Regions from separate parts of the Paenibacillus sp. XP01 genome, predicted to be linked through region 2. Evidence: predicted binding sites of a transcription regulator. Region 2 holds the regulator's gene; the other holds the start of a gene.
What was found. The regulator CtsR, encoded in region 2, represses protease genes until heat stress. The targets are predictions, from matches to a motif close to ATGGTCAATAAAGGTCAAACA.
Positions count from the first base shown of each region.

Region 1 (15,225 bases), 930 kb from region 2:
CTCCGGGCTGCTCCACCGTTCATTTCCGCTGTAGAATGACGCTCTCCTCTCGGCTTACCGCCGCCTTGGCCGGAAACACCGCCAGCCTCTACGCTGCCACCCTTCCGGCCAGACTCTGCCGATTTGGAACCGCCACGCCGCTTGCTGCCGTTTTTACCCGAGAAGTCGCCTTTGCCTCCCCGCGATCCGCCGGATCCAAAGGAACCTCCCTTGCCTCCGCCGCGTGCGCCTTTGCCGCCAGCGCCACGTCCGCCAAAGGAGCTGTCACGTTCGCGCCGTGGTTTCATGTCCACCATCTCGAAGTCGATCGTATACTCATCCATGTTGACGCGCGCAACGCGAATTTTAGCTTCATCCCCGATGCGGAATACCTTGGAAGTGCGCTCTCCGATCAAGGCCATATGCTGGTCGTCAAAATGGTAATAATCGTCCGTCAGGGCACTGAGGCGAATGAGACCTTCCACTGTGTTTTCCAGTTCAATGAACATGCCAAAGCTGGTTACGCTGCTGATGATGCCGTCGAATTCCTCGCCGACTTTGTCGAGCATGTATTCGGCTTTCTTCATTTTCTCCGTATCCCGCTCGGCCTCGACCGCTACGCGTTCGCGTTCGGATGACTGTTGGGCAATGTCCGGCATGCGTGCAGCCAGATGCTCTTGACGGTTTTCCGGCAGCATCCCCCCGTTTTCGATGACCTCGCGAATGACCCGGTGAATGACCAGATCGGGATAACGCCGAATCGGAGACGTGAAATGGCTGTAGTATTCGGCCGCGAGACCGAAGTGCCCCGACATTTCCGCATCGTACTTCGCCTGTTTCATCGAACGAAGCATCATCGTGCTGATGACCGTTTGCTCCTTCGTGCCCTGGATGTCCTCGAGCAGCGACTGGAGCGCGCGAGGATGAATCGAATTGCCGCGGCCTTTGACATGATGTCCGAAATTGGCCGCAAAAGCCAGAAAGTTCTGAAGCTTCTCCTGATCCGGATCTTCGTGCACGCGATAGATAAACGGTACCTTCAGCCAGTGGAAATGCTCTGCCACCGTTTCATTGGCAGCCAGCATGAATTCCTCGATGATTTGCTCGGCAATGGAGCGTTCGCGTTTCACGATATCAACCGGCTTGCCCTCTTCGTTGACGATGATTTTGGATTCCTCAAAGTCGAAATCCACCGCGCCGCGTTTCATGCGCATTCCGCGCAGCTTCAGTGCGAGTTCCTTCATCAAATGGAAATCGTCCACCAAATCCTTGTAGCGTTCAAGCAGCTCGGGATCTTCCCCCTCCAGGATTTTGCGCACATTCTTATATGTCATGCGTTCCTTCGTCTTGATGACGCTCGTGAATATGTCATGCTTCACAACCTTCATCTGGTCGTTGAATTCCATTTCGCACGAAAGCGTCAAGCGATCTACCTGCGGGTTCAAGCTGCAAATCCCGTTGGACAGGCGATGCGGCAGCATCGGAATAACCCGATCCACCAAATACACGCTGCATCCGCGGTTGTAGGCTTCCTGATCCAGCTTGGAATTTTCGCGCACGTAATATCCGACATCGGCGATATGAACACCTAAGCGGTAATTGCCGTTAGGCAGTCTTTCCACGTTGACCGCATCGTCCAAGTCTTTGGCATCCTCGCCGTCGATCGTCACGATGTTGAGACCACGCAAATCGCGGCGTCCCTGCTGCAAAATCTCTTCGTCCGTAATGGTTTCCGGCGCGTTCTCCGCTTCCTCCATCACTTCGTCTGGAAAAGCCTCCGGCAGCTGATGTTTGCGAATGACCGACAAAATGTCGATGCCCGGATCGTCTTTATGGCCAAGAACTTCGATAATCTCGCCCTCTGCCGCAGCACGGCCTTCCGGGTAGCTTACAATTTTGGCGACAACCTTCTGCCCATCAACCGCTCCGCCGAAATTGGTGCGTGGAATGAAAATGTCGCGATTGATTCTTTTATCATCCGGAATAACAAATCCATATACTTCTTGGCTTTGGAACACGCCAACCACCTGCGTAATCGCACGTGTGACGATCCGGATAATCTCGCCCTCCAAACGTCCCCCAGCCGGTCCCTGAGACGTTACTTTGACCAATACGATATCTCCGTTCATTGCACTTTTCATATCGTTGGCATGAATGTATACATCCGGGTGATCCTTATCTTCCGGAATCAGGAACGCAAACCCTTTGGCATGGGCCTGCAGACGTCCCCGCACCAAATTCATGCGTTCGGGCACGCCATATCGGTTACTGCGCGTAAGCAAAATTTGCCCGGAATCCTCCAGCTTGTTCAGCATAACCAGAAAATCCTTGAAATCAGCCGCGTCCTCGATCTGAAAGTGCTGTTCCAGCTCCTGATAAGTCATCGGTTTATAAGCGGTTTCCCGCATGAAGTCGAGCAGTTGTTGTTCAGTAATCATTAATTTTCACCTCGGGAAACATAAGAGTGTAATCTGTTTTGCTTTATTGTATGTATCGGAATCCTCGCGGATTTTATGCAATTCGAGCAGTTGTCCTCACTTATCACATACCCTAGTATACACGAATTTAATCCGGCCCATCCGTGCTCCGCAAAATTAACCCCGTCCTGCCGTTGTGCATTCAAAGCGGTTACATCCTGCATAGCTGACTGCAAACGTTCCGTATCATGGTCACCAAAATATTCATAAACGATGGTACATCAACGAAAAACCATGATCAACATAAATTCGGTCGATACATGTTAAGCGGGGAATACGATAAGAGCGTGCGGAGGGAATTAAAAGGAGCGCTCACCCAACACAGGGGATCGGATCTTTTGAAAAGTTCAGCATTAATAACACTAAACCACTGTATAGACGCAGGTTCAAGAAAAAAATTCCACTAACGATGGTTACAAAAAAACCTCCGTTCCTGTCGAAACGAAGGTTTTGTCATTCAATCGTCCATTGCCTAACTTACAGCAAGTCTACTTCTTATTTCAAAATAAACGTTACCGCAACAGCAAGAATCATGAATCCTGCACCAAATACAATCGTTGCACGTTGCAAGAAAAGATCGAGTCCGCGCGCTTTCGTTTTACCGAAAAGATGTTCCGCACCACCGGAGATGGCACCCGCCAGACCTGCGCTTTTCCCGTGCTGCAGCAATACAACAGTGATCAGACCGATCGAAAACACAACGAGCAGCAATTTCAAAGCTATATCCATTCTTTCCACCTCCTACTCCTGTGGGCATAACATCTCAACATAAAAACAGTTAGTTTAATTGTAGCATAGCTAATCGCGCGACACAAGTGGATAAGCCCAAGCGATCCTGCTGCTGAGCGCTGTTCGGTGAACAAAAACAGGCAAGCCGGTGACCCGGCTTGCCCTGGAGTTGTCGCAAGACAACTTATTTTTTGAGGTTGTAGAAACCTTTGAGACCATTGTATTGGGCCAATTCGCCCAGTTGGTCTTCGATGCGGAGCAATTGGTTGTACTTCGCGATACGGTCTGTACGGGAAGGTGCACCTGTTTTGATTTGTCCAGCGTTAGTAGCAACCGCGATGTCAGCGATTGTGCTATCTTCGGACTCACCGGAACGGTGGGAGATAACCGCTGTGTATCCTGCACGTTTAGCCATTTCGATCGCATCGAACGTTTCAGTCAATGTACCGATTTGGTTCACTTTGATCAGGATGGAGTTACCGATTCCTTTTTCGATACCTTGAGCCAGACGCTCAGTGTTCGTTACGAACAAGTCGTCACCAACGAGTTGTACTTTGTCACCCAATTTCTCAGTGAGCAATTTCCAACCTTCCCAGTCGTCTTCGGACATACCGTCTTCGATCGTGATGATTGGGTATTTATCAACCCAAGAAGCCAGAAGGTCAACATACTCAGCGGAAGTGTAGGATTTGCCTTCGCCAGCCAATGTGTATTTACCATCTTTGTAGAACTCTGTGGAAGCTACGTCCATACCCAGGAATACGTCAACGCCTGGTTTGTAACCTGCTTTTTCAATAGCTTCGATGATTGTAGTGATTGCTTCTTCGTTGGACTTCAGGTTCGGTGCGAAGCCGCCTTCGTCACCTACAGCTGTGTTCAGGCCTTTGGAGCTCAGAACGGATTTGAGGTTGTGGAAGATTTCTGCGCCTACGCGAAGAGCTTCTTTGAAGCTTGGTGCTCCAACAGGAAGAACCATGAACTCTTGAACGTCGATGTTGTTGTCAGCATGCTCACCACCGTTGATGATGTTCATCATTGGTACTGGAAGTGCTTTAGCGTTGAATCCGCCCAGGTATACGTACAATGGCAGGTCCAGAGCATCGGCAGCCGCGCGAGCTACAGCCATGGATACAGCCAGGATTGCGTTAGCACCCAATTTTCCTTTGTTTGGCGTACCATCCAAAGTGATCATCAATTTGTCGATACCCAGTTGATCCAGAGCGTCCATGCCGATTACTTCTGGAGCAATGATTTCGTTTACGTTCTTAACAGCTTGCAGAACGCCTTTACCCATGTAACGGGATTTGTCGCCATCGCGAAGCTCAACAGCTTCGTGGGCACCAGTGGAAGCACCGGATGGAACGATTGCGCGTCCGATTGCGCCGGACTCCAGATATACTTCAACCTCAACAGTAGGGTTACCGCGGGAATCGAGGACCTCGCGAGCGTACACGTCAGAAATGATAGTCATGAGTGATAATCTCCTTTGTAGTTGGAATTTTTATTTGGGACCCACTTACGTTTGCACTGATTCACTACGTCCGCAGAATCGCCTTCCGATCGCTAATTATCCCCTGATTTCTTTGAACTTATTTTCATAAGTTGAAATCATGTGATAAAGGCGACCGCTTCGCTTCTCCAGGCTATTTCTGCTTCCTCCGTTCATTGTGCAAACTTCACACGTCTCATAGAAAAATTATTTGCGGGCAGCAATAACGGATGTTCCCGTCATTTCTTCCGGTTTTGGCAGCTGCATCAGGTCGAGAATCGTTGGCGCGATATCCGCCAAAATTCCGCCTTCGCGCAGCGTTACGTTTTCGTCCGTTACGATGAACGGAACCGGATTGGTTGTATGTGCAGTGAACGGACGTCCCTGCTCGTCAAATACCATATCCGCGTTACCATGGTCAGCCGTGATCAGCACAACGCCGCCTTTGGCAAGAACAGCTTCAACGACGCGGCCCATGCATTCATCTGTCGCTTCAACCGCCTTGATGGTAGGCTCCAGCAAACCGGAGTGTCCGACCATGTCAGGGTTGGCAAAGTTCAGGATGATCGCATCGTGTTTATCCGATTCAATCTCACGCACCGCTGCGTCAGCCACTTCATAAGCGCTCATCTCCGGCTTCAGGTCGTATGTTGCGACCTTCGGCGAGTTGATCAGCACGCGAGTTTCGCCTGGAAGCTCCACATCGCGGCCGCCGCTGAAGAAGAACGTTACGTGAGGATATTTTTCGGTTTCTGCAATGCGCAGCTGTTTTTTTCCTTGCTGTACGAGAACTTCGCCCAGCGTGTTGTCCAAGTTTTTCGGCTCGTAAGCCACAAAACCATCCACTGTCTCGCTGAACAATGTCAAGCACACAAAGTGCAGGCCTTCAGGGAATTTCGGTCCACGATCGAAACCGCGGAAATCCTTGTTGGTGAATACCTGCGACAACTGGATCGCGCGGTCAGGACGGAAGTTGAGGAATACGACGGAGTCGCCGCTTTCCACGAGACCTACCGGTTGACCGTCCGCTTTGACGATGACCGTTGGTTCAACGAATTCGTCGAACACGGATTTTTCGTACGATTCTTCGACCGCTTTGAGCGGGTCAGTATACTGCGGACCTTCGCCATAAACGATGGCACGATAGGATTTCTCCACGCGCTCCCAGCGTTTGTCGCGGTCCATCGCATAATAACGGCCTTGGACCGTTGCGATTTGTCCGATACCAACCTCTTCGATTTTGGCGATCAGTTTTTTCATGAAGTCTTTACCGCTATCCGGCATAACGTCGCGACCATCCATGAAAGCATGAATGTACACGTCATTCATTCCTTCTTTTTTGGCCAGGTCCAGCATAGCAAACAGGTGATCGATGTGGCTATGTACGCCGCCATCGGACAACAGGCCATACAGGTGCAGTTTTTTGCCGTTTTGCTTTGCTTCGCGCACCGCTTTGACAAGCGTTTCGTTTTCGAAAAACTCGCCTTCGCGAATGGACTTCGAAATCCGGGTCAAGTCTTGATATACGATGCGGCCTGCACCGATATTCAAATGGCCTACCTCGGAGTTACCCATTTGCCCTTCAGGCAAACCAACAGCTTCGCCGCAAGCGGTAAGCGTGGTGTGAGGGTATTTGCTCATGTATTTGTCGTAGTTCGGTTTGTTGGCTTGTGCCACGGCATTACCTTCCACCGTGTTACGAAGTCCGAAACCGTCCATGATGATCAATGCTACCGGTTTTGGTGCTGTCATCTTACTTCGCCCCCTCAACAAGCGCGATAAACGAAGCTGGCTGCAGGCTGGCACCGCCAACGAGCGCACCATCGATGTCGCTTTGTCCGAGGTATTCTGTTACGTTCTCAGGTTTAACGCTGCCGCCGTATTGAATGCGGACTGCATCAGCAACCTTCTCGTTGTACAGATCCTTCACGAGGCTGCGGATGTAAGCAATAACTTCATTCGCATCTTGGGAAGTGGAGGATTTGCCTGTACCGATCGCCCAGATTGGCTCATAAGCGATAACCACTTGAGCTGCTTGCTCAGCGGAAAGACCTGCAAAAGCAGCTTCGGTTTGCACTTTGCAAACGTCTTTCGTTTGATCCGCTTCGCGCTCTTCAAGCGTCTCACCAAGGCAGAAGATTGGAGTCAATCCGTGACGGAATGCGGCATGCATCTTTTTGTTGACCGTCTCATCGGTTTCCGCGAAATATTGACGACGCTCCGAGTGGCCGATGATCACATAGTCCACGCCGAGGTCTTTCAGCATAACGCCGCTGATTTCGCCTGTGAATGCGCCGTTGTCTTCGAAGTGAAGGTTTTGGGCACCGATTTTAATGTTTGTTCCTTTAACGGCTTCGACGAGGGCTGGCAGATTGGTAAAAGGCGCACAAATGACCGTTTCAACGCCATCAACCTCTGCTTTGCCTTTGACTTCCTGAATGAAGTCAGTAGACTCGGAAACCGTTTTGAACATTTTCCAGTTACCTGCGATAATTGGTGTTCTCATCTGTTTCAACTCCTTCATGCTATAGCTTAAAGCTTACTTGTCGTTCAATGCAACTACGCCTGGAAGCTGTTTGCCTTCCATGAATTCGAGGGAGGCACCGCCACCTGTGGAGATGTGGTCCATTTTGTCAGCCAGCTTGAATTTCTCAGCCGCTGCAGCAGAGTCTCCGCCACCGATTACAGTGTAAGCGTCTGTTGTTGCGCATGCTTCCGCTACCGCACGAGTACCGTGGGAGAATGGCTCGATTTCAAATACGCCCATTGGTCCGTTCCAAACAACGAGTTTGGAGTTTTTGATTACGTCAGCGTAAATCTCGCGCGTTTTAGGACCGATGTCGATTCCTTCCCAATCCGCAGGGATGTCGCCTACTTCAACGATCTTAGTGTTAGCATTTGCGCTGAAGTCATCGGAGATCACGATATCCACCGGCAGGTAGAAGTTTTTGCCCAGTTTTTTTGCTTTTTCGATGAAGCCCAGAGCAACGTCCAGTTTGGACTCGTCGAGCAGGGATTGACCCACTTCGAAGCCTTGTGCCTTCATGAATGTGTAGGACAGGCCGCCACCGATGATTACGTTGTCTGCGATGTTAAGCAGGTTGTCGATGACATCGATTTTGTCTTTTACTTTGGAACCGCCGATAATCGCCGTGAAAGGACGGTCAGGGTTGGACAATGCTTTACCCAAAACCTCCAGTTCTTTCTCCATCAGCAAGCCGGATACGGCTGGCAGCAGGTGAGCGATGCCTTCTGTGGAAGCGTGTGCTCTGTGCGCCGCGCCAAATGCATCGTTGACGAATACGTCAGCCAGCTCGGCAAACGCTTTTGCCAATTCCGGATCGTTTTTCTCTTCGCCAGCGTGGAAACGCACGTTTTCAAGCAGCAGAACGTCACCGTTTTTCAGTTCGGCAACTTGCGCTTTTACAGCTTCACCGATCGAATCGTCAGCTTTGACTACCGGTTTGCCCAGCAGTTCGGACAAGCGCTCGGCAGCCGGAGTCAGACGCATGGACTCGACAACTTCGCCTTTTGGACGTCCCAGGTGGCTCGCCAAAATAACCTTTGCGCCTTTTTCGATCAAGTAGTTGATCGTAGGCAGGGTTTCGCGAATACGTTTGTCATCTGTAATTTTACCATCTTCGAGCGGCACATTGAAATCTACACGTACAAATACCTTTTTACCGTTCAATTCGATATCGCGTACACTTTTTTTGTTCATTGGTCGTTCCTCCGCACCCATGTATTTTGTGCATGATCATGGGGCCAGAATAGCCCTGTTCATGCCGGTGTTTTTGAGAAATTTGCAAAAGGTTGATAGATAAAGAGCGGAAACAACAATAGCTCTGTTTCCGCTCTATGATGATGCAGATATTACTTGATCATTTTTGCAAAGTGCTCCAATGTGCGAACCAATTGAGCTGTGTAGGACATTTCGTTGTCGTACCAAGCTACAGTTTTAACCAGTTGTTGGTCGCCCACAGTCAGAACTTTAGTTTGAGTTGCATCGAACAGGGAACCGAAAGTGATGCCCACGATGTCGGAAGATACGATTTCGTCTTCTGTGTATCCGAAAGTTTGCGGATCGGAAGCTTCTTTCATTGCTGCGTTAACTTCTTCAGCCGTTACTTTTTTCTCCAGAACCGTTACCAGCTCAGTCAGGGAACCTGTTGGTGTTGGTACGCGTTGAGCTGCACCATCCAATTTGCCTTGCAGTTCAGGGATAACCAGACCGATTGCTTTAGCAGCACCAGTTGTGTTAGGAATGATGTTTTCAGCCGCTGCGCGAGCACGACGGAAGTCACCTTTAGGGTGCGGAGCATCCAGCGTGTTTTGGTCGCCAGTGTAAGCGTGGATTGTAGTCATCAAACCTTGAACGATTCCGAATTTGTCTTGCAGTGTTTTTGCCATAGGAGCCAGGCAGTTTGTTGTGCAAGATGCGCCGGAGATTACAGTTTCAGTACCGTCGAGGATGTCATGGTTTACGTTGTAAACGATGGTTTTCATGTCGCCAGTAGCTGGTGCGGAGATAACCACTTTTTTAGCGCCGCCTTTAAGGTGTTTCTCAGCAGCTTCTTTTGTTGTGAAGAAACCAGTACATTCCAGAACGATGTCTACGCCCAGGTCGCCCCAAGGCAGTTCTTCTGGGTTACGGTTAGCGATAACTTTAACTTCTTTGCCGTTCACTTTGAAGAAACCGTCGTGTACTTCAACTTCGCCGTCGAAACGACCTTGAGTTGTATCATATTTAAGCAAATGCGCGAGCATTTTAGCGTCAGTCAAGTCGTTGATTGCTACAACTTCGATGCCTTCTACATTTTGAATGCGGCGGAATGCCAAACGACCGATACGTCCAAAACCGTTAATACCTACTTTAATCATGAGTAAGTTCCTCCCAAGTTTTGATTAGTTTTGTATGAAGCTTTATATATTCAAGACAGACGGTGAGGTCCGTCAAGACAACTGAATTACGATACGAATAGGAAAAGCAATCAGTCCAACTCGGCGACGATGACTTTCGCCGCGGCCTCGTCGATGATCAGAATATCTTCCTGGCCGAACCGGAGCACCGAATGAATGGCAGCTGCCTTGCTGGCGCCGCCCGCAATGCCGATGACCACGTCCGTCCTTTCGATATCCTGCAGCCGCATGCCCAGAGTGAGCATGGTATGTACCACTTCACCCTGATCGTTGAAGTAATAACCGTAAGATTCGGATACTGCCCCTTGCTCCTTGAGCTCTTCTAAGATCTCCGGTGCAAGCTTGCGCCTCCGCGCCATCTCCACGGCATCGCCGATTCCGTGAATGACTATCCGCGATTTGCGGATCAGCTGCAGAATCTCTTGCACGCTCGGGTCCTGAATCAGCGATTCATAAGCGTGATCACTTAGCAAATCCGGTACATGCAGGAGTTTGTATTGTGCTCCCGCCCGCTTTGCCATCGTGGATGCAATCGTATTGGCCTGAATTTCAAGGCTTTCTCCCAGCCCGCCCCGCGCAGGCACGAACCAGACGCCTTTGAGTGAGGTCGGCAGCGTCAATTGCTCCGCAACTTCGGCCGTCGTTGAGCCGCCCGTGACAGCTACAACATCATTATCGTTCATAACACTGCTCAGCGCTTTCGCTCCGGCCTTGCCCAATTCCCGCTTGGCCAGCGGTGAGGCATCCGAATCGCCGGGAACGACGACTACCTTTTGCAGACCGTAGGCTTGCATGATGCGTTCTTCCAGTTCGGACAATCCGAACAGCTCTTTGGCTACCGGCTCCAATTGCTGCAGCAACTCAAGCCCCGCCTCGCTGATCTTCATCCCCGCGCTGTCGATTTCAATTAGTCCCTGAGCCTTCAACAGATCGGTCTCAGCTCTCAGAACCCGCTCGGTCATCTGCATGGAATTGGCTAACGTTCTTCGTCCGATCACATCCGATAACATGATCTGGTGGAGAATCGTATACCTCTTCTTCAAGACATCCATGAGATCAGGCAGAAGCTGCTTTTGCACTTCTAAAATCTTTCGCATGCTTTCCACTCCCGCAAGCTTCTCGTTCCAAGCTCATATCATGGCCCTAAAATGTCCCGGGTTAACTTTTTAAGTCCCACGTATATTCTACCTAAAACTGACGCGACATGCAAGTGTTTCAAAGGCCCATTTCATCCCGTTTCAGGGCATTTTCACGCTCAATTTTTCACAATCCTGCCACGGCAACTTGTAGTCCGCATTCGGCATACTATATATAGAAGATCGGCTGCTTTCCCATCTATATATCGCCCCTGCAAACCAGGAGACCGCACATCAACAAACCTCTTATAGCATGTACCGAAAGCAGTTCTTTATCCGCATATTTTCAGCATGATCATTTTCGGCACATTCCAAACGATTTCTTTCGAATCATCTGCTTGCAATTGATTGGGTCATGAGCTATAATCATTATTGCTGTCACATATTTGATTGATTGTGCGCCCGTGGTCCAATGGATATGACGTAGGCCTCCGAAGCCTGAGATCCAAGTTCGATTCTTGGCGGGCGCGCCATTTTTACTTTGCTTTCATAAGTTGTTTAACCAGTGAAACCGGAGAGGTTTCTTTTTTTTCAAAGTTAGTTTGACTTTCTTTGACTTTTTGATTGAAATTGTTTATGATGTGGTTAATACGGTAACAGTTTAAATATAACCACCAAATTTAACATCACATTTCCGAGGAGGTTTTTCACGTGAGTTACATTCCTATGGTCGTTGAACAAAGCAATCGCGGCGAACGCGCTTATGACATTTATTCCAGATTGCTGAAGGATCGCATTATCTTCCTTGGTAGCGACGTCAATGACGTTGTCGCAAACTCTATCATTGCACAGATGCTGTTCCTGACTGCGGAAGATCCGGAGAAAGACATTCACTTATACATCAACAGCCCTGGCGGATCCATTACAGCCGGTATGGCGATCTATGACACGATGCAGTTTATTAAACCAGATGTATCGACCATCTGTGTGGGTATGGCGGCATCCATGGGCGCGTTCCTGCTCAACGCTGGCGCCAAAGGCAAACGTTTCGCGCTGCCGAACAGCGAAATCATGATCCACCAACCGCTGGGCGGAGCACAAGGCCAAGCCTCCGACATCGAGATTCGCGCACGCCGCATCCTGAAAATGCGCGATACCTTGAACCGCATCATTGCCGAGCGCACAGGCCAACCGCTGGAGCGCATCGAGAAAGACACCGACCGCGACTACTTCATGACTGCTGCTGAAGCTGCAGAATACGGTATCGTAGATAAAGTTATCGAAAACGTAGGTGCACAAGGCGTATAAGCCGCAGTGCCACATCTATAGTCGTTAAAGATCGACTTGTCGCATTTTGCTGACAGACGATCCAACTAAAGGGCGTCCCGCACGTGAAAAACGTGACGGAGACGCCCTTTTCGCATAGTTGATGCGTTTTTGTACAAAGGTGATATCTTACGAACCTCACACACGTTATTCGCCGATATTTCGCCCTTACAGAACTTTAATGAACCTGAGGCACGTTATTCACCCAGTAAATCACCTTTAAAGTACAATTTCACCCCAATAGCGATCCTGATGTTCATTAGAATTTTAACCAGCTGTTTTTGGGACCGATAAGGTGTATGAAGTTCCTCAAAAAAAGAGCACTGGCCACCAAACATTTCTGTTCGGCAACCAATGCCCTTCTCCTTATCTCACATTCGATTCAACTCACTCACACATGACCGAATCGCATCATACGATCTGCCTACTTATTTATCCGCACTTACATTGCTGAATGGCTCGCTGCCCTTCGGCAGGATTTCTTTGTACGTAAACGGGAATTCCGGGAATCCTTGCGCATACGCCGTGTACTCATACAGTTGGAAGAAGACCACGATGCCCGTAGGCGTTACATAGAAATCCTGATCCTTGTTCAATCCTTTGTAGCCATCGAGGTAACCACCCAGCGCTTTCAGTTGTTCCCCTACCTTTTTGCCGATCGTCTGACGCATGGAAGCATTGTTTTGCAGCACGTCATCGAGGCTCAATGCCTTGCCCGTGTCTAACGCAAACGTATGACCGGTGCGAGTCGTCATGCCATGTGCGCCCGCATAATCTTCATAACGTTCGGTAATCAGCCCAAGCACGCCGTTTTCATTATAAGTAACCACATACGAGCTTTGGAAGCCGTATGGGCGGTTGGCTTCAGGCGCCCCGATTTCTTTAACCTGATTTTTGAAGCTTGCCACAAACGCGTCGGATTCGTCCTTCAGCACTTTATTGATCGCCTTTTCGGCGTTCGCATTGGCCAGCCCGCTCACCTGAGGGTACTTAATATCCACCGTGGCGTTTTTCAACGTTACTTTCGTTGTTGCCGATTTAACAACGATGTTGTTTTGCTTCACTTTGCTCAGGGTCAGTGTTTTGGTTTTGACATCCCAATCACCCTGTACGCCCAGATAATCTCTCATGGCAGAGAACGGAATGTACAAACGACCTTGAATCAGCTTCGCTTCCACCGGCGTATAGTAGTCATTGACATAAACGATGTTCTCGCCATCCGATTTAACGATTCTCATTGTATTATTAGCTGCCGAGAGGGCATACTCTTTCTTCTTTGCATCATATTTAAGCGTGCCGCCCGCTACATCCTTCACGGCTGTAAGGGATACCCACGTCGAACCGTTTTGCAGAAGCCCTTTTTGCGAGAGTGTTTTTCCGCCGGATTTCAACGTTACTTCAGCAGGAGCTGTTACCTTCGAGGTCACCGATGCCGCCTGAACGGAATGGTCCAGCCATACCGAGCCGCCTCCCAACATTACACCTGCCGCCAACAACGCACTTGTCCATTTTTTCAAAGATGTCATATATAAAAACTCCTCTCCCATGATCCCATCGAGTTATATTGCGTATGTAATGATGAACCGTATATCTCATACGCTCACCTCTTCATTATAATTAACCCTATTCAGGAAAGGTTTACATCCCCAGTTACAATATTGTTCGATCCGGACGCCGTTCATGAATATTTTGTCACGAACAAACGCACAAAAACGATACCAATGGACCGGATTACTTTCCACAACGTCCAGCAGCTTCTCACAACTATCCCTTCTAGGATAACCCTCACTGTTATTTTTCGAAGGATAACGGTCCGACCACCTCCGAACAACATAAATGGACCATAACTTCCGGAATTCTGCTTCCGAAGCGATGGTCCATAAAATGGCCTACCTAGTGTGAAATTCCTATTTCATTTCATACGTAATGCTCAGTGTCGTATTCACTTTTACCAGACCTGTTTCAACAGCCGTGCCTGCTTCAGCATCCGCGCTTGATTTGGAAAAGGAGCTTTCCGTCGCATACAATACTGGAGCTACCGCATCGCCTTGCGTTACGGACAATACCGAGCCCAGTTGGCGTTTGACTGCTTTTGCGATCGCCGCAGCTTTTACGTCGGCATTGGCCACAGCTTTTTCAATGACTTGAGCTTCGTATTTCTCCGGGCTCTCTACCGTGAAACGGATGTTGTCGATGCTGTTCGCGCCTGCTTGGGAAGCGTCATCCAGCAGCTCACCCACCTTGTCCAGTTCGCGATACGTTACGGAGAGCGTGTGGTATGCCGTATATCCTTTAACTTTTTGCCCGTCTTTCTCCGAATACGTGTAGTTTGGTTGTACATAGAATTGATCGGTTTTAATGTCGTCCGCACTGATTTTCCACGTGTTTTTCAACAGGTTGATCACTTTGTTGATTTTGGCAGCCGTCGCTTTCTGCGCCGATGCAGCCGTCTCTGCCGTGCTGCTCACGCCGATCGACAAATACGCCACGTCAGGCTTCACCTGAATTTCGCCTTTACCCACAACGTTAATGGTGTTTTGCTGTATTCCTTGTACCTCGGCTGCGTAAGCATAACTTCCAGGCGCTACCCAAGCCGTTCCTCCTACCATCAACGTCCCTGCCACCATTACCGCAGCCAGCGGTTTCAACCACGTTTTACCCATCACAATAGCCTCCTCGAAGTATACTATTTCATTTCAGAATCGGTTTGATACTTCTACAGACGAAGCGACTGCCAAAATGTTGCAGGACAATCCCCTTAAACGCAAAAAAAAGCCCCTTTCGGGGCTTCTTCCTACGTTCAGGCTATCTTATTGGTTCTCAAGCTCTTCCTTGCTTACCAGGCTAACTAAAGCGTTTACAGCCTGTTCGGCGTCCGCGCCTTCGGCACTAATTTGGATTTCCGTACCAGTGCTGATCGCAAGGCTCATGATCCCCATAATGCTTTTCGCGTTAACTTTCTTGTCTTCTTTCTCAACAAACACTTCAGAAGAATACTTATTCGCTTCTTGAACGAACAATGCAGCAGGTCTGGCATGGAGACCCGTTTTCAAACGGACTACTACCGGGTGCTTTGTCATATAAACTTACCCCCCTATAGGAAATCTGGACATTAAATACACAATTATATTTATAGCAATTATACCATTAACCCGTGAAGGAAACTACAAAAAAAACATTGGACAATCCCAAAAGATTCCGCAGCTTCCCTCCACGCGTTAACCATGGC
Region 1 is NZ_CP139481.1:184,675-199,899, reverse strand. Features, by position in the region: gene rnr (ribonuclease R) at 1-2,417, opposite strand, end outside; gene secG (preprotein translocase subunit SecG) at 2,952-3,185, opposite strand; gene eno (phosphopyruvate hydratase) at 3,370-4,656, opposite strand; gene gpmI (2,3-bisphosphoglycerate-independent phosphoglycerate mutase) at 4,882-6,426, opposite strand; gene tpiA (triose-phosphate isomerase) at 6,428-7,180, opposite strand; gene SNR34_RS00925 (phosphoglycerate kinase) at 7,214-8,395, opposite strand; gene gap (type I glyceraldehyde-3-phosphate dehydrogenase) at 8,548-9,555, opposite strand; gene SNR34_RS00915 (sugar-binding transcriptional regulator) at 9,666-10,691, opposite strand; tRNA gene SNR34_RS00910 (tRNA-Arg) at 11,129-11,203, shown strand; gene clpP (ATP-dependent Clp endopeptidase proteolytic subunit ClpP) at 11,382-11,978, shown strand; gene SNR34_RS00900 (PdaC/SigV domain-containing protein) at 12,425-13,522, opposite strand; gene SNR34_RS00895 (SIMPL domain-containing protein) at 13,904-14,659, opposite strand; gene SNR34_RS00890 (HPr family phosphocarrier protein) at 14,807-15,076, opposite strand; gene whiA (DNA-binding protein WhiA) at 15,215-15,225, opposite strand, start outside.
Region 1: the regulator CtsR is predicted to act here: its motif matches at 11,270-11,290, upstream of clpP (ATP-dependent Clp endopeptidase proteolytic subunit ClpP).

Region 2 (15,225 bases):
TCCGCGCTCCCAGGTGCAATAAAAAAACGCCCCTGCAGCCCGAAGCTGCAGAGGCGTTGGTCGCGGTCCCACTCTGCTTGGTTCTTTCGTAAGCAACGCAAAATATGCGTAACGCACGCAAGAACCCTCTTGCGGTCCGGTAACGGGAACCACTCGGCATAACCTATCCTGACGTTTTCCTGATCTATTCGTGCTCAGGCGGGGCCGGATTCGGCTGTGCGGCTCACGGGCGCAATTCGGCTGACGGACAGCGGATGGCTCGCAGCCACCGCTCACAGGCCTTTTCAACCCTGCGAACGGGACCATCCTCTCTGGTGCTGTCCGGTTCAGCGTACTCCTCCCGGTCCTTGCCGTTTGTATGATTAACGTAAATTGAACATCTAAAATCAAAACTTATGCCTTTGTGTTGCTATTATAGCGAAAAGGACAGAGACTGACAATAACGTTCCTTGCCTCAGACGCACAAAATGTTAAACGAGTTACGCGCCTTGAACCTGTGCGTGCAGACGCTCGATGACCGTATCCTTGCCCAGCAGCACGATCGTTTGGTTCAAATCGCGACCATGGGTTTGACCGGTCAACGCTACACGAATCGGCATAAAGAGCTGTTTGCCCTTAAACCCGGTTTCCTTCTGCACTTCCTTGATCAAAGCAGCCATTTTGCTTGGCGTGAATTCATCGCTGTCCTGTACCTTATCGGCAAAAGCCTTCAGCACGGTCGGCACTTGCTCCTCTGCCAGAACAGCACTTGCTTCCTCGTCCAGTTCCAGGCTCGAGCGGAAAAACACCTCAGACAAGGCCACGATGTCGGAAGCAGCCGTCATTTGCTCTTGGTACAAACGTACAAGCGCGTGCGCCCATTCCCGCTGCTCGGACGACAATTCGGCCGGAAGGCGGCCCGCTTTTTGCAAATGCGGAATGGCCATTTCGGCAATTCGTTCCGGATCGGCATTTTTGATGTAATGGTTGTTCAGGTAGGCCAGCTTGTTCGTATCGAAAACTGCCGGGCTCTTCGACAGGCGCTTCGTATCAAAAATGGAAATCAGCTGCTCTTGCGAGAAAATTTCTTCTTCCCCTTCCGGAGACCAGCCAAGCAAGGAAATGAAATTGAACAACGCTTCGGGCAAATAACCGAGCTCTTCATACTGCGAGATGAACTGAATGACGGATTCGTCGCGTTTGCTCAGCTTTTTGTGGTTCTCGCCTACGATCAGCGTCATGTGGCCGAATATCGGCGGCTCCCAGCCGAGCGCTTCGTAAATCATCAGCTGACGCGGCGTGTTCGAAATATGATCCTCTCCCCGCAGCACGTGGGTGATTTTCATCAGATGATCGTCAATGGCAACGGCATAGTTGTACGTGGGAATGCCGTCTTTTTTTACGATGACGAAGTCTCCGCTCTCTTTGCTGTTAAACGAAATAGTGCCCTTCACCATGTCATCGAACGTGTATACCCGCTCTTCAGGTACGCGGAAACGGATGCTAGCCACGCGGCCCTCGGCCTCGAACGCCTCAATTTGCTCCGGAGTCAGGTTCCGGTGCTTGCCTGAATAACGCGGCGTTTCGCCACGCGCGGTCTGCTCCTCACGCTCCTGCTCCAGTTCTTCTTCCGTGCAGTAGCAGCGGTATGCCAGCCCTTTATCCAATAATTCCTGCGTATATTTCCGGTAGATGTCAAGGCGCTCGGTTTGGCGGTACGGTCCGTATTCGCCGCCCACATCAATGCTCTCGTCCCAATCCATGCCCAGCCATTTCAAATATTTCAGCTGGCTTTCTTCCCCGCCCGCAATGTTGCGTTTCACGTCCGTATCCTCGATACGGATGATGAATTTTCCGTTATTGTGTTTGGCATACAAGTAGTTAAACAGCGCGGTCCGGGCATTCCCGATATGCAGGTGCCCCGTCGGACTCGGCGCATAGCGCACACGAACTTCCGTGCTCATACTATCCCCTCCGTCTCTAATTCGTTGATGATACCACGGGTCCCCGAACCAGGCAAACCACGGATTGGGCAGCTATGCCTTCTCCTCGGCCCGGGAATCCAAGCTGCTCGGTCGTCGTCGCTTTGACGTTGACTTGCTCCACGTCCGCTTCAAGCGCCTTGGCAATGATCTCCGCCATTTGAGGGATATACGGAGCCATTTTCGGCTTCTGGGCAATGATGGTCGAATCAATGTTACCCAAACGGTATCCACGCTCTTTGGCGAGCTTCCATACATGCTCAAGCAGCTTCAGACTATCGGCATCCTTGAATTCGGGATCCGTATCCGGGAAATGCTTGCCGATGTCTCCCAGAGCAAGCGCCCCGAGAATGGCATCGCTGATGGCATGCAGCAGCACGTCGGCATCGGAATGCCCCAGCAAACCTTTGTCATGCGGGATCGTGACTCCGCCAATAATGCACGGGCGCCCCTCTACCAGTTGGTGTACGTCAAACCCTTGTCCTACGCGTATCATTGTTTCTTCTCTCCCCCCAGCACAAATGCGGCATAATGCAAATCTTCCGGTGTAGTCAATTTGATATTGGTATAACTGCCTTCCACAACTTTGACGGACATGCCGTGGCGCTCCGCCAGCATGGCATCGTCCGTTCCCAGAAATCCGTCCCGTTCCGCCGACTCGTGCGCATGGAGCAGGGAAGAAAGACGAAAAGCCTGCGGGGTCTGAATGCTCCACAGACTGCTGCGTTCGGGCGTTGCAATGACGATGCCCTCAGCATTGACTTGTTTGATCGTATCCTTCACCGGTACAGCCAGCACGGCAGCTCCAATGTCTATCGCGGCCTGCATGCAAGCCCGAATCTGTTCCCCGCTCACAAAAGGACGAACCCCGTCGTGAACGAGGACCCACTCGGTGCCCAGAGCTTTTAAGCCTTCATGCACCGAATGTTGCCGCTCCTTCCCTCCGGGGATGACGCGTACGCGCGATTCCAGACGATATTCCTTTACCCATTTCAGGCAGCGTTCAACGTCCGCCGCTCCAGTCACCAGCACGATTTCGCCAATGTCGTCCAAAGCGGCAAACACTTCAAGCGTATGTATGAAAACGGGCTTGTCCTGCAGCAGCAGAAACTGCTTGCTCTCATCGGTACCCATTCGGGTTCCCCGTCCTGCTGCCACAACGACAACGCCCCATTCTTTCCTCATGCCGCGATCCCTGCCTTGTCTGTCAGTTTATCGCTGATCGATATTCCCGCGCCTCGGGACGCGTTCGGGCTATCGCCAAACGACACACTACCCATCATACCGCTTTATTGGGCTTTTTCCAACAGTTTCGGTTTCGCAAAAATCATTCGTCCCGCAGAAGTCTGCAGTACGCTGGTGACGAGCACCTCCATCATCAGGCCGATGTAATCGCGCCCGCCTTCAACTACGATCATGGTGCCGTCATCCAGATAAGCGACGCCCTGACCGTTTTCCTTGCCGTCCTTGATGATCTGTACCATGATCTCTTCGCCAGGCAGCACCACCGGCTTCACTGCATTGGCAAGGTCGTTGATGTTCAGCACCGAAACCCCTTGAAGCTCGCACACTTTGTTGAGGTTGAAATCGTTGGTTACCACTTTGCCCTGCAGTACTTTGGCCAGCTTGACCAGCTTGCTGTCGACCTCGGAAATCTCTTCGAAATCTCCTTCGTAGATCAAAACTTTAACGTCGAGCTCTTTCTGGATTTTGTTCAGAATGTCCAGACCACGCCGGCCGCGGTTACGCTTGAGCAGATCCGAGGAATCGGCAATATGCTGCAGCTCCTCCAGCACGAATTCCGGAATGACGATGGTTCCCTCAATAAATCCGGTTTTGCAGATATCCGCGATGCGGCCATCGATGATGACACTCGTATCCAAAATTTTGTGCTCCTCGAGCCGTCTCTCTTCTTCTGCACCATCGCCGTGTCCCCAGCGTCCGGACATCCAGAAGGCTGCCAGATCCTCTTTCTTTGCCATGGCCAGCATGTATCCCGAATACGCACTGATCATCGTCAAAGCCAGCTGAAGCACTTCCCCGGATGTTCCCAACCATGCCAGGCACGGGGAGAGCAGCAGCGCAACGACAAGTCCTGTGAGGATGCCGGCTGCACCAGCAGCCAGTTCGTTCATCGGAATTTTGGCCAGTGCATCAATGCCATGATTCAATTTCGCGGCAAGCATTGTTCCTCCAATGCTGCATAATGCGATGAACAGCACCGCACCGAGAATGGTCGCTATGCCTGCGCCCAACAATCCTGCCGATTGAATCCATTCCGCCATCCAAGGGACCGATTTTCCAGCCAGTTGATATGCCGTGTAACCAAACCATGCACCGCACAATCCCGTAAAAGTTAAAATGCCTCTTTTCCACATAAGTCCCCTGCACCTCCTTCAAATGTTTTCTCATATCCAGTATGATCCAATTCGTGGATTGCTAATCCGTTAAACAAGAACTTTTTGGAAGTGAAGCAATCCTTGGTTGAAGGAGGTAAATTATTGGCATATAATGAATTCAATTCATAACCGAGGTGAGTGGGCAAAATGAGTACGCCAAGTTTACAGGCATTTCAGGATCAGGTTTCCGAGCTGTTGCTTCGTCATCGCAGTCTGATTGATGTACTGTCCAAAACGGGACAAGCCGGTGCTTCCGTGAACCGTGCCGTGTCCAAGGCCATTACCGAGTGTGGCTGCATTGAACTGCACGCCACCAAGCAGAAGTATGCTCCCGAGCGCAATATTGCGCAAAATACGCCCTTGCTCGAGACCCATGTGGAAGGTGAATTGTGCGAAAACTGCAAGGAGGTTATCAGCTCCGAACTGGGCCGCAACCTGTTTTATATGTCGGCACTCTGCAATCTGCTGAACATTAGCATGGAAGACGTCGTCGAAAGCGAGTCCCAGAAATGCTCGACGCTTGGCATGTTTAATTTGTCTTAAGTAAAATACAGATCACACGGCTTGCAAATCGTTAAGTTAATATCACTTGCATAAATCATTTCCTGGCACCTAGGTGGCATGGAAAATAAATTCAAAAAAGCACGCCTCTTTCCTTTCGGAAAATGCGTGCTTTTCTCATGTTTCTTGGATCGGCTATGCAATAATAATGAACGGCACAACGTCAATTGGAATCACCGGGAGGATTTTTCGTCCTTGCGCTTTTTGGCCCGGTTTCGGGACGCGGTGGTTCGCATGCTATGTTTCATTCCGTAGAGTGCGTATAACACCAAGGGGATAAAAATCAGTTTGGATAACTGCTCCGGGAACATCACCGCCATCCCCACGGCCAGCAATACAACCCAGGGTGCGATCCATATCGCCTTTCGCGGAAAGCCCACTTTTTTGAAATTGGGATACTTGAGGGAGCTGACCATAAGATAAGACAACAAGAGCGTGGCAATCATCATGCTGACCGGACTGATGTCTTTATTGAACAACGTCAGCGTTGCAAGCACGCCTCCGGCTGCCGGAATCGGAAGACCCGTAAAATACCCCGGGATTCCGGGACGTACGTTAAAGCGAGCCAGACGGATCGCGCCGCAGATGGGGAAGCTTGCCGTGGCGATCCATGCCAGCATGGGCAGGGTGTCCTGAAACGATACCATGAACATGATCAGCGCTGGCGCTGCTCCAAACGAAACCATGTCCGAAAGGGAATCCAATTCTTTCCCGAAGTCGCTTTGAGCATCTAGAGCCCGGGCCACCCTGCCATCCAAACCATCCAGCAGCATGGCGATGATGACCATAATGGCAGCCAAGCTGTAACTTTCGTTGATTGCCAGCAGAATCGCCATCATTCCAAGAAACAGATTGCCCAGGGTAAAGAGATTCGGAATGAATCTTGTTATCATCGTTGTTCACCTCATCGTCTTGGAACCATTCTCGCAGAACCCTATTCACGTTCAAATATTCCATTCTTACCTGTTTACGGCACCGTGGAGTTAAGGGTTACATCTGTCTGTCAATGAACATCTGCTCCTGCAGACGTTTCAGGCCTTCCTTGATCGTTCGGGCACGGACTTCACCGATGCCGTCCACCTCATCCAATTCTTCGATCGTTGCCATGATCACGTGCGGAAGCTGTTCGAACCGTTCCACCAAATTGTGAATGATCACGTTGGGAAGACGAGGTATCTTATTCAATACCCTGAATCCGCGAGGCGCAACCGATTCTTCGGATGTCGCAGCGGAGGAAGGATAACCTAACAAACGCACGATATGATGCGCGTCCAGCAATTCGTCGTCAGACAACCGTTTCAATCCCAAAATGATATCGCGGATTTTTTCATCGCTATCGTCGCGCGCATAATCCTTATAGAGCAACCAGGCTTCTTCCTCCGTTGTGCCGACCAGTTCCTCCATTTGCATCGAAATCAGCCGTCCTTCGTTGCCAAGCTCGTGGATGTAACGTTTGATTTCCATTTTGATGCGCATGACCATCTCGGTCCGTTGGATGACATTGACCACCTCCGGAATCGTCACCAGCTCTTCGAATTCCGATGCGCTAAGATTCGTCAGAGCTTGCGTGAGAACCGCCTTGTATTTCTCCAGCGTCTGGATGGCCTGATTCGCTTTCGTCAAAATGACTCCGATCTCCTTGAGCGAGTATCGCAGCGTTCCTTGATAAAGAGTAATGATATTTCTCCGTTGGGAGATGGAAACGACGAGTTTTCCCGTTTGCTTTGCCACACGTTCCGCTGTTCGGTGACGAATGCCCGTCTCTGAGGACGAGATCGATGAATCCGGGATCAGCTGAGTATTGGCATATAAAATGCGCTTCAAATCTTCGCTAAGAATGATGGCGCCGTCCATTTTGGCAAGCTCATACAAATAGTTCGGGGAGAAGTCGCAATTAATGGAGAATCCTCCATCCACCACTTCCATAACCTCGGGACTGTAGCCGACGACCAGCAATGCTCCCGTTTTGGCGCGCAGCACGTTCTCCAACCCTTCCCGGAACGGTGTGCCTGGCGCGATCAGCCTTAATAAATCATTCATTTTATCCAGTTGGCTCGAATCCTTCATCTCTTATGCCCCCTAATCTAAAGCAACCGCTAGTGCATCTGCCACAGTATTCACACCGATCAACTGTATTCCGCGGGGATGCTTCCATCCCTTCAAACTTTTTTCGGGTAAAATGACCCGTTTAAATCCAAGCTTTTCCGCTTCCTTTACGCGCTGTTCTGCACGCGATACCGCTCTGACCTCCCCCGTCAGGCCGATTTCGCCAAAAATGACGTCATCCGGCTTGGTCGGCACATCCCGCAAGCTGGATGCTATACTGACCGCGACGGCCAGGTCAACAGCCGGCTCATCCAGACGGACTCCGCCCGCCACGTTCAGATAGGCGTCTTGCGTTTGCAAAAACATGCCCATCCTTTTCTCCAGCACGGCAATGATCAGGTTTAAACGATGATGATCGATGCCTGTCGCCATCCGGCGCGGGGATGGAAAGTGGGTTGCCGATATCAGCGCCTGCAGTTCCACAAGCATCGGCCGCGTGCCTTCCATGCTGGCGACGACGGTAGATCCTGCCACGCCGAGCGGACGCTCCGACAAAAACAATTCGGAAGGGTTGCCCACTTCGCGCAGCCCATCCTCGCCCATTTCGAAAATGCCGATCTCGTTCGTTGAGCCGAAACGGTTTTTGACCGCTCGCAACAAGCGATACGTGTGGTGACGCTCTCCCTCGAAATAAAGAACGCAATCCACCATATGCTCCAGCAAGCGGGGACCCGCAATGGCTCCTTCCTTCGTAACATGCCCCACAAGTACGGTTGCAATGCCCTTGCCTTTCGCAATTCGCATGAATCGCGAGGTACACTCCCTGACTTGGGCAACGCTGCCGGGGGCGCTGGTCACCTCGGGCAAGTACACGGTCTGGATCGAATCGATGACAAGAAAATGCGGTTGGATCTGCTCCACCGCCTCTTCAACACGTTCCATATTCGTCTCGCATAAAACGTACAATTCGGGCGATAACGCATTGAGGCGATCTGCCCGCAATTTGGTTTGTTTCACCGACTCCTCCCCCGAAACGTATAACACCCTCAAACCTGAATGGGTTAACGCATGGGATGTCTGAAGCATCAGCGTGGATTTCCCGATTCCGGGGTCTCCCCCTACCAATACAAGGGAGCCTGGAACGATGCCGCCGCCCAGCACGCGGTTCAACTCACCGATGCCCGTATGCACGCGAGGTTCCTGGCCACTATCTATGTTTATGATGGGAAGGGGTTTATCTTTACTGTCAAACAGAGGTGAATTTCTTCCCTGCGTTTTGACAATTGTTTCCGTTTCCTCCACCATGGAGTTCCAGGATTGGCAGCCTGGGCATTTGCCGTACCACTTCGGGGCTTCGTAGCCGCATTCTGTACACTGAAACTTGGTTTTTGTTTTAGCCACTTCAGCCTCCTGAAAAGTTTTATTTTATTTCAACGTTTTGCATTTTTCGACGAATTTTGACCCGAACATCCTGACAGGCAGGCATACTAAAAGTTTACCATTGTTTGAGATTTTTCGTAAAGGATTATCGCAAACTTTACACATGTTGTTGCATAGCAAAAAGAGGCCCGCCAAAAATCGGCAGGCCTCTTTGTACTTAACGTCCGATCGGCCGAAGCCGAAAGGATTAACTTTATGGTCGGATCTAGGACGGAACCCGTCCATGAAGATCCGCTTATTTGGTTTCGATTTCCTCGTTGGCAGGAGCAATTTCCTTTTTCGTAACCGACAGCTCGCCGTCTTTTTCATCAATCAACAACGAATCGCCTTTCTTTACGCTGCCTGTGAGCAATTCTTCGGACAGACGATCCTCGATGTGCTTCTGAATGGCCCGGCGCAATGGACGTGCACCGTAAGCGGGATCAAAGCCTGCTTTAGCCAGGAACGCTTTGGCCGAATCCGTCAATTCGAAGTCCACATCGTAATCACGCAGACGTTTGCGCAGTTCTTCGCTCATAAGAGAAACGATCTCGGCGATATGTTTCTCTTCGAGAGAATGGAATACGATGATTTCGTCGATCCGGTTCAAGAACTCCGGACGGAAGCTTTTCTTCAGCTCATCCATCACTTTGCCCTTCATGTTGCTGTAATCGGCGCCCGCATCCATAACCGCGGTGAAGCCGAGCGTGGAATTGCGTTTGATCGCTTCAGCTCCGACATTGGATGTCAGAATGATGAGGGTATTGCGGAAGTCGACAACCCGGCCCTTGGAATCGGTCAGGCGTCCATCCTCCAGCACCTGCAGCAAGATGTTGAACACTTCAGGGTGTGCCTTCTCAACTTCGTCCAGCAATACGACGGAATATGGTTTGCGGCGCACTTTCTCGGTCAGCTGACCGCCTTCTTCATAACCAACGTATCCTGGGGGCGCTCCGACCAGACGAGCCGTGGAGTGTTTCTCGCCATATTCGGACATGTCGATGCGGATTACCGCATTTTCGTCACCGAACATCGCTTCTGCCAAGGCACGAGCCAGCTCGGTTTTACCGACCCCGGTTGGACCGAGGAAGATGAAGGAGCCCATTGGACGCTTCGGATCTTTCAGACCGGCACGTGCGCGGCGTACGGCACGGCTCACGGATTTAACGGCTTCATCCTGACCGATGACGCGTTCATGCAAAATTTGCTCCAGATTCAGCAAACGCTGAGTTTCTTCTTCTTTCAGCTTGTTCACCGGAATGCCGGTCCAGTTCGCTACGACTTGAGCGATGTCTTCCGGTGTTACTTCGGAATCGGTGCGCCCCTGTTTTTCTTTCCATTGGTTTTTGGTCAGATCCAGTTCTTCGCGAATTTTTTGTTCAGTATCGCGCAGCGCTGCCGCCTTTTCGAATTCCTGGCTTTGGACGGCTGCGTCTTTCTCCTTGCGGATATCTTCAAGACGGCCTTCCAGCTGTTTCAGATTCGGCGGAATGGTATACGAGTTCAGCCTTACTTTGGAACCCGCTTCGTCAATCAGGTCAATCGCTTTGTCCGGCAGGAAACGATCCGTAATATACCGATCGGACAGTTTCACGGCCTGTACAATGGCCTCATCCGTAATTTTCACGCGGTGATGCGCTTCGTAACGATCACGCAAGCCGTGCAAAATTTGAATGGCTTCTTCCGGAGAAGGCTGATCCACCGTAATCGGTTGGAAACGGCGCTCCAACGCAGCGTCTTTCTCGATGTATTTGCGGTACTCATCCAGCGTTGTTGCCCCGATGCATTGCAGCTCACCGCGTGCCAGCGCCGGTTTCAGGATGTTGGAAGCATCGATGGCGCCTTCGGCTCCACCTGCACCAATCAGGGTGTGCAGCTCGTCAATGAACAGCACGATGTTGCCTGCCTGACGAATTTCGTCCATGATTTTTTTCAAACGATCTTCGAATTCGCCCCGGTATTTCGTACCTGCAACGACCGAACCCATATCCAGAGTCATTACGCGTTTGTCTCGCAGCGTTTCCGGAATTTCGTTATTGATGATTTTTTGGGCAAGGCCTTCGGCAATCGCCGTTTTACCTACGCCCGGCTCCCCGATCAATACCGGGTTGTTTTTGGTGCGGCGGCTCAACACCTGAATTACGCGTTCGATTTCCTTGCTGCGGCCAATAACCGGATCAAGGTTGTTTTCTTTCGCGTATGCCGTCAAATCGCGGGCCAAGCTGTCCAGCGTTGGCGTGCTAACGTTCGCAGGTGCTCCATTATGGCTGGATACCGCTTCGCTGCTGCCAAGCAATTGCAATACTTGCTGACGAGCCTTGTTGAGGCTGATACCCAAATTGTTGAGCACACGTGCCGCAACGCCTTCACCCTCGCGGATCAGACCAAGCAAAATATGTTCTGTGCCCACATAAGTGTGGCCCAGCTTGCGTGCCTCATCCATGGACAATTCGATCACTTTTTTCGCACGAGGCGTATATGCAATGTTCGTAGGCTGCTCCTGGCCGCGGCCAATCAGCGTCTCTACTTCATCTTGAATTTTTTCCAATCCGAGTCCCAGGCCGATCAGCGCTTTGGCCGCAATGCCTTCGCCTTCTCGAATGAGGCCGAGCAAAATATGCTCTGTACCGATGTTATTGTGACCGAGACGGACAGCTTCTTCCTGCGCGAGTGCGAGCACCTTCTGGGCCCGTTCCGTAAATCTTCCAAACATCATATCTCCTGCACCTCCATGGTTTTGGATATAAGCGGGACCATTCTAATCAAAGGCTCCGCTGTAGTAATCTTTGTTGTGATGCTTTTTTGCGGCCATATGCCGCGAATAATATCATTATATAAAAGCCGCTTTAACGCGGACGTGAAACCCAAATCGATTCTCTGGTGAAGCTGTTAGGAATTTTTGGTTGTACTGATCGTATCACGAATCAGCTGCGCACGGTAGATGTCCCGTTCATCCGCTCGCATGTCTTCCCCGAACGTTTTCTGCAAAAAGCCGGGTTGCGTCATGACGTTAAGCTCATTCATGACGGGGATGGACAATCCATCAAGGAGACCAAGGTCCACACCCAACCTGACGTCGGAAAGGCGCTGTGCCGCTTCTTTGGAATCCATGACAGCCGCATAGGACAAAATACCGTAAGAACGCATCACCCTATCCGTGATTCGCAGCCTGGAGTCCGTCATCAAACGTTTTCTCGCTGTACGTTCATGCTCGATAATTTGGAGCACCACGCCGTGCAGATTGTCGATGACTTCCTGCTCCGTCTGTCCAAGCGTAATCTGGTTGGAAATCTGGAACAGGTTTCCCATCGCCTCACTGCCTTCCCCATAGATGCCTCGTACGGTAAGCCCCACTTGGGAAACGGCCGTCAAAATACGGCCAATCTGCTGTGTCATGACCAGTGCAGGCAGATGCATCATGACCGATGCTCTGACCCCTGTGCCTACATTCGTCGGACAGCTGGTCAGATAACCTCTTCGATCATCGAAGGCATAATCCACATGGGCTTCAAAAGCATCATCGATCGAAGATGCCCTCTCCCACGCTTCCTTCACCTGAAATCCCGGATAAAGACATTGGATGCGCAGATGGTCCTCTTCGTTAATCATGATGCTGATGGATTCATCCTCGCTCAGAATGACGGCGCCATTTCTGGACTCGCTCGCCAAGCTGGGACTGATCAGATGTTTCTCGACGAGCACCCTTTTATCAAGGTCAGGGACATCTGCCAATTCCAACGTGTGGAAGTTGGCAAAAGCCCGAATATCATCATGTTGAAGCACTTCGCTCAGTTTGTTCAGCACTTCTTCGGATTGCTGGTTGGTGGCCAGCATCGGAAACGGATAGTGCTGCAGGTTGCGGGCGATTCGAACGCGGCTGCTGATGACGATTTCGGAATCGGCTGCATCGCTTCGCATCCAGTCGCTTAGTGCCTGTTCCGTGAAGCGCAGACTAGGCATTTGCATATCCCTCCTACTCATGACTCTTGACCAAACTTTACTCCTGAGCCAGCCGTTTTTCAAGCTCCCGGATCTGATCGCGGATCCCCGCGGCGGCTTCGAATTCCTCTCCGGCAATGCTTTCCTGAAGGTCCTTCTTCAGATCGGCGATTTGCCGTTTCAGCTTGATGCGTCCCCCCGCTCTCGCAGGGACCTTACCCACATGAGAGGTGCTGCCATGCACCCGCTTGAATAACGGATCCAGCCGACTGTCGAAATATTTATAACATGAGCTGCAGCCGAATCGGCCGATTTTGCTAAACTGTGAATAGGTCATTCCGCACTCTTCGCATCTCAGCGATTGTGGAGAGGATGCGCCTGCGGAGCCGTTTTTGCCGGCAGGATCGAAATCAAGCAACCCCGACAACAGGTTGTGAATCGAGAATCCGCCTGCTGTTCCGGGGATAATCTCCCCTTTTTCGCGAGCACATGACTCGCAAATATGAAATTCCGTCTTTTCTCCATTTACGATTTTCGTGAAATGAAGTGTCGCCGGACGTTTGTTGCATTCTTGGCACAGCATAATGATGTACCCCCCAAACGTTTTATTTACCGAGCAACGAGATGATCATTGCTTTCAACATTCTGGCACGAATTTGATCCCGGTAAGGAAGTTTGACCATTATAATTTCCCTCGACATCGCGGCACGCATTAAAGCTGCCTCCCGCTTGCTCAGGAAACGCGCTTCCTCAAGTTGATAAATCAGCCCCTCAGCCGCCGTCTGCCCGATCTCCTCGCCTATGCTATGGTGCAAATGGTGATGTAGGTCCGAATGTGCGGGCAATTCGATCCGCTGTATCCGGACATAACCGCCGCCACCACGTTTGCTTTCGACCAGGTAACCTTTTTCGAGCGTAAAACGCGTGCTGATGACATAGTTGATCTGCGAAGGCACGCATGAGAATTGATCAGCAAGGTCGTTGCGCTGAATCTCAATCATCCCCTCGGGACTTTCATGCAAAATACTCTTCAGATATTGTTCGATAACATCAGAGATATTACGCATCGACTCATCCTCCACTGTTTGAAACGTTAAGTCAATTAGGACCCACACGCCCCCACAGAGTACAACCTCTCCCCCATTTTAACCATTCAAGGAAACAACGAATCTGCATTCCAAGCCGGCAACCGGTGGGTGAGGACGCTTGAAGTTCTGATGGAAATTCGCCTTATCACCACAAGATCAAGGCTGATTTCGACTTTCAGTTGACTTTGACTTTCTTTGACTTTGTTTACATTATAACATATTCTGTGGTTTTGCCAAGAGGGGTCTTCCTTCATTTTTTACGATTTTACACGAAATATTCCGCATATACAAAAAAACCTCTCTCCATCGTGGAAAGAAGTCCTTTTGTCTTCCATTTTCTCCGTATCTCTCGTTAAGCGTACCATGCCCCAATCGGGAATTCCTCGCTCCCCACCGTTTCCGGCAGGACATCTCAAAAAAAGTCCAGCAGATACGTCTCCCTATTCGGAATGGCCCGTTCCAGTGCGGCCACACTCTCCGTATTGCCTTCAATACGACCCATAGCCAACAGCTCCGAAGGTCTTTTATAGCCCAAAAGCATCGTTGTTAGCGTCTGAATGCTGACCTTGACGTCTTGGCCGTTCGCGTTCGTTTCTGCAGAAGACTTCCAGATGGAGGCCGTGCCGTTTAACGCAATATTCAATTCCCATACGCCCTCATTCCACGGAGCATGTTCGTCCTGGACTTGAAGCATAAGACGAATCGGGGAATCCAGGTCTGCAAAAGGGTACTGCGATACAAACTGCTCCACGCTCACGATTCGCGCCATAAAGTATGGAACGATCTCCTGCTGGATTCGCGGATTATCCAGTCGAAAAGCAAGATCATCGCTCGCAGGCGCCTGAAGCGTCACCTCTTCGATCATGGAATCGTGGTTGGCAATGAATGTCCAGAGCCCCTGTTTCGCTTCTTCGTTCAGGCAGACCATCTCATCGATGGTAAACTTGCGATCCTTCACCTCGTATAAAACGTAGCCCTGCGGTTGTTTGGCTGCATCGTAATACACGGCCTTCTGGCTGGTACCTTCCGTCAATACGGAGTACTCCCACCAATTTCGATCCCGAACGAGCGTTCCGTTAAACCGGCTTGCGTAAGCCTGGTATATCGTATCGAGCAGTTCGAGCTCAGGCTCACCCCGACGAATCGTACCAGGGGTCTCCTTCTTTGCAGGCAGATGCGTTACCGGGACTCGATACTTCTTGTATTCGATGTACGCTTCCCATCCGTATTTGCGGTAAAAGCCAAATGAAAATGGATGTAAAAACGAAATGCTTTGCTTGTTGCGATTCATTTCTTTTAGCGCATGGCGCAATAAGCTGGCGACCCATCCTTTGCGTCGATATTCGGGCCAGGTGGCAACTCCCGCAATCCCGCCCATGGCAAACGCCTTTTCATGAATATAGGTCTCAAAAGGAACAATGTGGAGTTTTGCTCCCAGTTGTCCTCCTTCATATACACCCCATGTATCCTGAGCATTAAACTGACTGCGCCGCTTCTCCTTCTTTTCTTCGGTCAAAACGTACTGAAAGGCATACTGGGAGAGCGCAATGCTGTCTTCGTAGTCATCTGTCGTTAATTTGCGAATGTCCATATCCTTCTGCACCTCGTTCTCTGAATTTTCGGATTGAGCCACTATAAGCCATTGATCCAAAAGAATGTCTTATCTTATGAGTCTGTCAGAGGTACGGAACAAAGTCAATTCATGTATACTTATTATTATAAAATAAAAAAACCACTGCCGATGTCATCGGCAGTGGTTCTTCGCTTGGCGGCTTCCTACTCTCCCAGGACCCTGCGGTCCAAGTACCATCG
Region 2 is NZ_CP139481.1:6,147,973-6,163,197, forward strand. Features, by position in the region: gene gltX (glutamate--tRNA ligase) at 480-1,943, opposite strand; gene ispF (2-C-methyl-D-erythritol 2,4-cyclodiphosphate synthase) at 1,960-2,457, opposite strand; gene ispD (2-C-methyl-D-erythritol 4-phosphate cytidylyltransferase) at 2,454-3,146, opposite strand; gene SNR34_RS27905 (PIN/TRAM domain-containing protein) at 3,251-4,339, opposite strand; gene SNR34_RS27910 (nucleoside triphosphate pyrophosphohydrolase family protein) at 4,508-4,903, shown strand; gene pssA (CDP-diacylglycerol--serine O-phosphatidyltransferase) at 5,095-5,814, opposite strand; gene disA (DNA integrity scanning diadenylate cyclase DisA) at 5,912-6,988, opposite strand; gene radA (DNA repair protein RadA) at 7,001-8,368, opposite strand; gene clpC (ATP-dependent protease ATP-binding subunit ClpC) at 8,643-11,102, opposite strand; gene mcsB (protein-arginine kinase McsB) at 11,276-12,346, opposite strand; gene mcsA (protein-arginine kinase activator protein McsA) at 12,384-12,908, opposite strand; gene SNR34_RS27945 (CtsR family transcriptional regulator) at 12,931-13,392, opposite strand; gene SNR34_RS27950 (GNAT family N-acetyltransferase) at 13,826-15,004, opposite strand; rRNA gene rrf (5S ribosomal RNA) at 15,177-15,225, opposite strand, start outside.